Regions from separate parts of the Alkalihalobacterium sp. TH-98 genome, predicted to be linked through region 3. Evidence: predicted binding sites of a transcription regulator. Region 3 holds the regulator's gene; each other region holds the start of a gene.
The links. Region 3 encodes Rex, which represses fermentation and respiration genes when NADH is low (regulators of the CRP and FNR family bind a similar motif). Its sites were predicted from a motif close to TTGTGAAATATTTCACAA; they were not measured.
Positions count from the first base shown of each region.

Region 1: adhE (bifunctional acetaldehyde-CoA/alcohol dehydrogenase) is a predicted target of Rex. The motif match lies at 1,563-1,580, and genes of this name have one in related genera.
Region 2: AC2VNP_RS13050 (cytochrome ubiquinol oxidase subunit I) is a predicted target of Rex. The motif match lies at 1,216-1,233, and genes of this name have one in related genera.

Region 1 is NZ_JBYCKM010000020.1:48,449-51,733, reverse strand. It holds gene adhE (bifunctional acetaldehyde-CoA/alcohol dehydrogenase) at 1-1,531, opposite strand, end outside; gene AC2VNP_RS08015 (hypothetical protein) at 1,679-1,906, opposite strand; gene AC2VNP_RS08010 (M55 family metallopeptidase) at 2,218-3,066, opposite strand; gene AC2VNP_RS08005 (hypothetical protein) at 3,125-3,285, opposite strand, start outside.
Region 2 is NZ_JBYCKM010000035.1:62,989-66,273, reverse strand. It holds gene AC2VNP_RS13050 (cytochrome ubiquinol oxidase subunit I) at 1-1,103, opposite strand, end outside; gene AC2VNP_RS13045 (response regulator) at 1,396-2,016, opposite strand; gene AC2VNP_RS13040 (sensor histidine kinase) at 2,019-3,029, opposite strand.
Region 3 is NZ_JBYCKM010000013.1:56,705-59,989, reverse strand. It holds gene AC2VNP_RS06190 (ABC-F family ATP-binding cassette domain-containing protein) at 1-601, opposite strand, end outside; gene AC2VNP_RS06185 (redox-sensing transcriptional repressor Rex) at 795-1,430, shown strand; gene AC2VNP_RS06180 (twin-arginine translocase TatA/TatE family subunit) at 1,505-1,690, shown strand; gene tatC (twin-arginine translocase subunit TatC) at 1,707-2,477, shown strand; gene AC2VNP_RS06170 (aminotransferase class I/II-fold pyridoxal phosphate-dependent enzyme) at 2,736-3,285, shown strand, end outside.

The DNA of each region.
Region 1 (3,285 bases), on a different contig from region 3:
TACGTTTTCTTAAGTAATACAAGACCTTGTCAACATAACCGAGATTGACCATGCCTGGATCAGTTACAATGAACGCTTTTGAGATTTTCGGCATCTTCGATAAATACTGAGTAGAATGTTTTTCAAAATAAACTTTCGGCGGCACTTTAAACCATTGCATGTTTGTATTCCTTCTCGCTAATCTCTTGATATTTAACAAATGAACGGCACTGACATTGGAAGAAACCGAATTACGTCCATAGGAACCGCAACCTAAAGTTAATGAAGGTAAAAATGCATTGTATATGTCTCCGATCGCGCCTTGACTAGAAGGTGAGTTAACAATTAAACGACCAGCTTTCATTCGATTTCCAAACGCTTTAATAACCGCATCATCTTCAGAATGGATGACCGCTGAGTGACCAAGTCCCCCAAAAGCTAGCATTTCTTCTGCCCGAGTTAAGCCTTCCTCTGTTGAATTCACTTGATAAAAGGCTAGAACTGGACTTAACTTTTCTCGAGACAGTGGATATTCTGGGCCGACACCTTTAATTTCTGCTATTAGTATTTTCGTATCTTCAGGTACATCCACACCAGCAAGGCTCGCAATATAATAGGGTGATTTTCCAACAATCTCTGGGTTAACTGCGCAACTCTTTTCGTTAATTACCAGCTTTTCTACTTTCTTTCGTTCGTTTTCATTAAGAAAATAGCAACCATTCGTCTTCATTTCTTCTTTCACTGCTTCATAGATTTCCTTGTCGACAATCGCCGCTTGTTCAGAAGCACAAATCATGCCATTATCAAAGGTTTTAGACAGGATTAAGTCGTTAACGGCTCGTTTTACACTGGCTGTTTTTTCAATATAACATGGAACATTTCCTGGACCGACCCCAAGAGCTGGTTTACCAGTACTATAAGCTGACTTCACCATACCTGCCCCACCTGTAGCTAGTACAAGTGCAATTCCAGAATGGTTCATCAATTGTTGGGTTGCTGCAATGGACGGTGTTTCAATCCACTGAATACAATGTTGCGGTGCGCCTGCTTTTATAGCTGCATCCCTCAGTACACGAGCTGCTTCACTACTAGATTTCTGTGCCGATGGATGGAATGCAAATATAATAGGGTTTCTCGTTTTTATAGCAATTAGTGCTTTAAACATAGTAGTAGATGTTGGGTTCGTTACCGGGGTGACGCCTGCTACTACGCCGACAGGCTCTGCGATTTGCAGAATTCCCTCGTGCTCGTTCTCTTCAATAACACCAACCGTTTTATCGTACTTTATGTTATGGTAGACATACTCTGTTGCGAACATATTTTTAATAATTTTATCCTCATACACTCCGCGCTGCGTTTCTTCAACAGCCATTTTTGCTAGCGGCATATGTTGGTCTAAACCGGCTAAAGCCATTTCTTTTACAATGCTATTGATCATTTCTTGGTCAAAACTCATAAACTGGGCTAATGCAGACTGGCCGTTTTCCACCAGTTTCTCAATCATACTCGTCACATCATTTTGTTGCTTTACTTCCTTTTCTAAAACTCCCACGTGAAGTCCCCCTTAAAAGTGAATACAAAGTTTGTGAAATGTTGAGCAAGTTATTTTAAAAAAAATGTTAACAATGGATTTCGTTCGAATGGTGTTAGTTCACCAACTGCCTTAGACTAGACATGCTTGTTATGTTTAAATTTCTCATTACTCACAAACTGGATTTCGTTGAATTTTTGTAATCGAGATATCATTGTAAAGCTTGGAGTTCTCATTAATGATACAAACGTAATTTACGGTCCAAATATAAGTCGGTATTTCCTTCCCCTCTTCAAACATCATCGCCTCAAACTCATCGCCAACAAAATCTTCAAACATCTCTAGTGAGTAAGTTTCAGTGTCGGTAGTAAAGTCTTTCCATTGGCATAATATCAATTTGATCAACTCCTTATGTCTTTCATACCTTTATCTTATCACTAAAAAGTTTGTGAAGTAGTGAACAAACTTTGTCTCTTTTTAAATCGCTTTCATGTTTCTATTTATTGTTGGCTTAAAGGCAGTTGTGGTAATAACCCATGCTTTTATGCCTTTACGGACTCAGTTACACTTCATTCTCATAAAAACTTGATATTGAGCTATAAAAAAACAAAAGGCCATAATTTAATCGGCCTTCTGCTTTAACTTTTTTTTTGGTGCTCATCTTTTTATTTTTGTTTGTTTTATGCTTTTTTCTAACCAACACTAGTCTAGGCGTTCGCTTGTCCTAAAACACCTTGAGTAGCTGCCATCCCAATAATGACACATCCCCACATGTGCTTATAAGCGGTTACCATGTCCGGTGCTGTAAAGCGAATCGTTTTTGGACCGATCAGTTCCACTGAAGGAATGGTTGTCGTCATCAATGCTTGGTTTGTTCCTTTAAATTCAATCTCAAAGGTGATAGGTCCCTCCACTTTATAAGGCTCGATGCTCTTAGCTTTTTCAACTGCTAATTGTGCTTTTTCTTTAATCATTTGCTGGGCTTTTTTAGGCGGAAACAGTTCGGCCGCCAAGCGATCAATACCTCGTTTGACAACAGCTGCTTCAACGTGAGGTAATGTCTCCTTCACTTCTTCCACATAAGCATCATCCCCAGTAATTAAAAGGGCAGGTACATTAAAATCACCTGCAACCGCTGCATTCAGCTCGGTTTCACCAACAACCTTGCCATTCATACGGAATTCATTTACACAAATACCTGCTAAAGAGTGATTGATGACTGTACGTTCAGAGCCACCTTCACGCCCATGGTGGCCAACAAACAAAATTCCATCATATGTATCGTCTAGTCCTTCTAGCTGGCACATCACACGATTATTACCAGAAATTAGACTTGCACGCTCATCAAGGTCCTCTATAAAAATATTTGACATATTTCCATGTCCGTCAGCAACAACAACTTCTGTAGCACCGCCATTAAAAGCCCCTTCAATTGCAGCGTTAACATCTTGAGTCATAAGCTTTCTGAAACGCTGATATTCACTTTCCTTTTTTAGCTGGACGCCTGTAGCAACTCCTGTGACCCCTTCAATATCTGCTGAAATAAAAAACTTCATCCTTTTTCTCCCTCTTTCTTTTTCTGATTATTTCTAGTTTAAACTAAATTTAGTATACCTACAAAATGTTTGAAGACCTGAATTCACTGAAATAAAGGATGCTGTGATCATCCCAGCAGGTAAAGCCGTTTCCGAAGTCCTTCGTTACTTGGTAGCAGAAGGTAAAATTCACAATCAAACGATTTATACGATTTTGATCATCCTTCTGGAGCGAACGGT
Region 2 (3,285 bases), on a different contig from region 3:
ATCATAGCTAGCGGTCCGCAAATGATAATCGACCATAATAGGGGCTTGTTGTACAAATACTCCTTCTTCCATTTGGCTAACCCGATATAAATAACTGCAACAGCCGCTAAATACATACCAATGGCTACCATGATGTCGAACATATAATGGATCCATAATGGCGGCACTTCATCTGCTGGAAAATCATTCAACCCAATTACTTCAGCACTTGGCGAACCATGAGCAAGAATACTTAGTCCATATGGAATTTCAATGCCGTATTTGAGTTCATTGTCTTCTGTTAAGATGCCCCCTAAATGAAGCGGTGCTTCTGTCGTAGTTTCAAAATGTAATTTCGATGCAGCTAATTTCTCAGGTTGATATTCTGCTAGAAATTTTCCAGATAAGTCCCCAATCACAACGGTCGCAATGGAAAATACGAGTGCAGCCACCATTGTTATATGAAGCGCTTTCTTGTGATACACATGGTTTCTCCCTTTTACGATTTGATACGCAGAAATCATCGCCAAAATAAATGCTGAGGTCAGATAACTAGTAATGAGAACGTGGGCAACTTTCGTTGGCATAGCCGGCGTAAACATCGCTGCGATTGGGTCGATATTCGTAATGACACCATCCACTAACGTAAAACCTTGTGGGGTATTCATAAAAGCGTTAACCGCCGTAATAAAAAATGCTGACGCTGATGCTCCAATAACAATTGGAATAACTAATAAAAAGTGTCGCATTCTACTCTTAAATCGATCCCACGTATAAAGATAAATGCCTAAAAAAATTGCCTCAAAGAAAAATGCAAAGGTTTCCATAAATAACGGTAACGCTATCGTTTGTCCTGCTACTTGCATGAAGTTTGGCCATAGTAAACTCAGTTGCAATGCGATTGCCGTTCCTGTTACAACACCTACTGCAACCGTGACGATGAAACCGCGGGCCCAGCGCCTTGCTAATAACGTATAATGAGGGTCTTTCCGCTTAATTCCCATCCATTCCGCTAATGCGATCATAACGGGAACACCTACACCGATCGTGGCAAAGATTATATGAAACACTAACGTAAAGGATGTAAGTATTCGGCTATATATGACCGGATCGTACTCAAACATAACAATTTCTCCTTTCCTATTTTGTTGTTAACGAAAGAACCGACTAATTAATGAGAGCAGCATCATATGCCAGTGACAATAAAACAAACCTCAAAGAGCCAACGCTCTTATTTTGTGTTTTTCTCCACAAGACTCCCTTCTTTCGTATCTCTTTAGTCATTGCCTTACGTTGTATACCTAGAGTGTAATCAATCGTCAATATCAATCACATAAGGTTTTTCCCCTATATTTAAGGTAAAAATGAGGATTTTATGAACGAAAAAAGCTTAACGGCTTGTTCACCGTTAAGCTTTTAGATTTCTAATAAATGGTATTTCTGAGCAATTTCGATCCAATCTGCCTTGGATTTTATATTTAACTTCTTCGTAATATTATGTCGATGTGTTTCAACCGTTTTCCTTGAAATAGACAGTTTTTCTGCGATTTCCTTTTGGGTGTGACCTAATACCGTTAACACAAAAACTTCTTTTTCTCGCGATGTAATCGGCAAGGTTAACTCATCTTCATCCTCATCCCATTCCTCTGTCAGTTTCCCCTCAAAAAACTTCTTTCCGCTCATTATTAAGCTTAAGTATTTCATCAACTCATCGCCGTTAAACCTTTTGACCATATAACCGTTCGCACCAAGTTTATAAGCCTTTTTTTGATAGGAGATATCATCATGCATAGAAAAAATAACGATCTTTGCATCAGGAAAAATCGAACGCATTTCACGTAAAACTTCAAATCCATCCATTCCGTCTGGCAGAGATAAATCTAGAATAATTAAGTCAAACGAATACTCAATCGCTTTTTTTATAGCTGTTCGCCCATCTTGTGCTTGAATAATATATTCAACACTAAACATATCTTTTATTAATAATGCTAAACCACTAGCTACTACCTCATGATCGTCTACAATCAGTACTTTCACAGTTAACACCCTTTATTATGTATATCTACATACCCTTCAACCTTCGTTGGACCTCCAATTCTACTATCCCAATTCACTTCCCCGTTTATCATCGCCATTCGTTCTTTCATATGATACAACCCAAGCCCTTTAAACTTCGTTTGACCGACATCAAAACCTTGTCCATCATCTATAATTTGAAACATAATTCGGTCTTCACTTTCAGTAAACTTAATCATTATGTCCTTGGCTTTTCCGTGACGAACGGCATTCGTTACAGCTTCTTGAATTAAACGAAATAATTGCAGTTCTACTTCCTTCGATAATTGATACTCACGTATTTGATAGGCTAATGTAAAGTTCACCTTATAAAACTTTTTCCAGTCTTCTACTGCTGATTTTAAAGTTGCCTTTAACCCGAATTGATCAATCGCTTGCGGTCTTAATTGTTTTGTTAATCGTTGGATATTGTCTAACGTCTTCTCTAGTGTTCCCTCGATTTTACGAAAATGACTTTGATAATCTTCATCGGTAATATGGTGCTTAACCCCCTGTAATCCTAAAAACGCACTATATACACCTTGAGAAATATCGTCATGCAGTTCCATCGCAATTGCTTTTCTCTCTTTTTCTTGTGTCGCGATCGTATCTCGGATTAAGAGTTTCTTTATTTTCAAGCGTTCTTTTTCTGATGTCCATTTTGGATTTCGAAGGATGAGTACCATAAACTCCATACCCTCTAGCGGAATTTTTGTCGTACTCATTTCAAATGATGTTTCTTTTTTCCCTTTATACGTCGGCATATGAGCTTGAAAGCTTGGAAGAGGATCTTCATGTGCGAGAATACATCGTTCCTCACCTGGAGCCACCTCTCTCATCTTACAGTACGAACAATAAGGAACTATATCTCCAAGTTCCCAACCCGTCATTTCTTTAGCTAATTTATTATGATAATGAATCACACGATCCCTATTAATAATTACGACCCCTTCAGATAAATCATCCACCACTTGTTTAAACCACTCTAGTTTCATGATTTACACCCCCATAGCAAATCTCTTCTTTAAACTAATATCAAATAAAAATAGAAATATCGAGGAAATCAAGACCTGTTCACAAAATCTTCTTTTTAAAAGTAAAAATTAAGTGAAATTACTTATACGTTAATTATGATTATTAAGTAAAAGTATCTATATACACCTTAAGGTATACAGCTCAAGTTTACGTTTTTAAAATCATTTCTACACTCTTCTATCCTCTTCTAAATATCCCCAGAATTGAGGGGTCATA
Region 3 (3,285 bases):
GCCAAGCTAATGTTTCAATGTCCAGATGGTTGGTCGGCTCATCGAGAATGAGCAGGTCTGGTTTCGTTAATAATAACTTTCCGAGCGCGAGTCGTGTTTTTTGACCCCCGCTTAGAGTAGAGATCTTCGTATTGTAATCAAAATTAGCGAAATTTAATCCAGCTAGGACTGAGCGAATATCGGCTTCATATTGGTAGCCGCCTTCGTCTTTAAAATTGACTTGCAGCTGGTCATATTCCTTGAGAATTTTCTCATAATTTTCGTTATCAGGGTTAGCCATTTGTTCTTCGAGTCTTCTTAACGTTCGTTCTTTTCTTTGAAGCTCAGCAAACACCGATAACATTTCATCCCAAATGGAAAGATTAGACTCCAGACCAGTGTCCTGAGCGAGATATCCGAGCTTAACATCTTTTGGTATCATAATTTCGCCTGAATCATACGACATTTGTCCAGCGATAATTCTTAATAGCGTTGATTTTCCAGCGCCATTTCGCCCAACAAGCGCAATACGTTGTTTAGACTGTATTTCAAATTTTATATTGGTTAAGATCGGTTCTACACCGAATGATTTGGTTAAATTTACACACTGTAATAAAATCATAAAAATAATCCTTCCTACTTATAGGGTAACTAAGAGATAAAGCTATGAAACAAGTATGATAAACTAAGTGTACCTTATCGGAAGTTATTCAACAACTTAATGAACAGTCGTTTAAAACGATTACACGAAAGACAAAAATAGTGTACAATATGACATGTAACATCCTGATTGGTGAAAACCTTGGAGGCGATCTATGAAATTTGAACAACCTAAAATTCCGCAAGCTACAGCGAAACGATTGCCCTTGTATTATCGATACTTAGAAAATCTTAATGCCTCAGGAAAGCAACGTGTCTCTTCGTCAGAGTTGAGTGAAGCTGTTAAAGTTGACTCCGCGACGATCCGCCGTGATTTTTCTTATTTTGGCGCATTAGGGAAAAAAGGGTACGGATATAATGTAAATTATTTACTGTCTTTTTTTCGAAAGACATTAGATCAGGATGAGTTGACGAAAGTGATTTTGATTGGAGTCGGGAATCTTGGTACAGCTTTTTTGAATTATAATTTTGCAAAAAATAATAATACAAAGATTGTCATGGCATTTGATGTTGATGAGGATAAGGTTGGCCAAGAAATGGGCGGAGTTAAAATTTATAATCTGACTGAACTAGAGGAACATCTAGATCCAGAAGTAACAGTGGCGATTTTAACAGTGCCTGCTCAATCGGCTCAAAAGATTGCTGATCGACTCGTTTCAGTAGGAATTAATGGTATTCTGAACTTTACTCCAGCACGATTAACAGTACCAGAGAATGTTAGGGTTCACCATATCGATTTATCCGTTGAGTTACAGTCGCTTATTTATTTTTTAAAGCATTATCCGCTATAATAGAGGATAAGCCTATAAATGATTTTTATTTAAACTAGACGATAGAGAAAAGAAGACATAAGGAGGTGGATTTAATGCCAACATTAGGAGTAGGAAGTATCGTTCTAATTGCATTAGTAGCGTTATTAATATTCGGTCCTAAAAAGTTACCGGAGTTAGGAAAAGCAGCTGGTAATACTTTACGTGAGTTCAAAAATGCCACAAAAGGTTTGGCTGATGACGACGACGATAACAATAAGAAAAAAGAGAAACAAAACTAGTTAGGATGGGTATTTAATGGAACAGAGAGATATGTCTGTGTATGATCATATAGGCGAGTTGCGTAGACGATTAATCATCGTCTTTGTCTTTTTTGCTATCGCTTTGATTGGTGGGTTTTTTTTAGCAAAACCGATCATTACTTTTCTTCAAAGTGCACCGACTGCTCAAGATATTCCAATGAACGCCTTTAAGCCGATTGATCCGCTTCGGGTTTATATGACGTTTGCATTTTTTAGTGCATTTTTAATTATTTTCCCTGTCATTTTATATCAGCTTTGGGCATTTATAAGTCCTGGTCTGCATGAAACGGAAAGAAAGGTAACTTTAGCCTATATTCCAATTGCATTTTTGTTGTTTCTAACTGGTATTTCTTTTTCGTATTTCATTTTATTTCCGTTTGTAATACAGTTTGTAGGTACGTTAGCAGGACAATTAGGAATAAATGAGATGTACGGAATTAATGAGTACTTCAATTTTCTTTTTCAGTTAACGATTCCATTTGGTCTACTGTTCCAAATGCCGGTCGTTATTATGTTTTTAACACGATTAGGGATTGTTACACCTGCTTTTCTAGGAAGTGTGAGAAAGTTTGCGTACTTTGGCCTTCTCGTAATTGCAGGTTTAATTACACCACCAGAACTAATTTCACACTTAATGGTAACTGTTCCGTTATTCTTGCTCTATGAGATTAGTATTGTCATATCAAGAGTTGCGTATCGAAAAGCACAACGTCTTGAAGCAGAACGCCTTAAAGAAGAACAGACTGAAAATGAAAATCACGCTTAGGCTGCATTCCACGAATGCAGCCTTTTCTTATCACATAAAATTATGAGTAGAACCATCACATATACTTTGTAGGGTGCCAGGTACCTTTAACGCACTGCACTACTGAAGGTAGCAGGTACCTTTAATGCACTGCACTGGTAAAGGTGGGGCACAGCGAATTTGAGTAACCACACTAATACTACTTGACCCGTTGACAAAAGCGGTTATGCTTCATACGATGGGTTTAGATTAATAAAGGAATGAAATGTAGGTGAAGAGATGAAACAGTTTCAAATGAATCAGACGATGGCAGAATTACCGAAACAATATTTTGCAAGTCTAGTGGCTAAAGTCAGCGTCTTAATCAAAGAGGGAGCAGATATTATTAATCTTGGCCAAGGCAACCCTGACCAACCGACACCTGAACATATAGTTGCAAGTTTAAAAGAAGCAGCTGATCTTCCTCAATATCATAAATATCCACCTTTTCGCGGATATCCGTTTCTAAAAGAGGCAATCGCTGAATTTTATAAACGCGAATATAGTGTAGAACTCGACCCAAACAAAGAAGTTTGTATTCTTTTTGGAGGAAAGGGCGGACTGGTTGAAGTTAGTCAATGCTTGTTAAATCCAGGAGATGTAGCACTTGTTCCAGATCCTGGTTACCCAGATTATTGGTCAGGGGTTGCGCTTGCTAGAGGCAGAATGGAAATGATGCCTCTCAAGAAAGAAAATGCGTTTCTCCCTAATTACAATACCATTCAAGAAGAGGCATTAAAACAAGCGAAGCTTATGTTCTTGAACTATCCGAACAATCCAACCGGTGCAA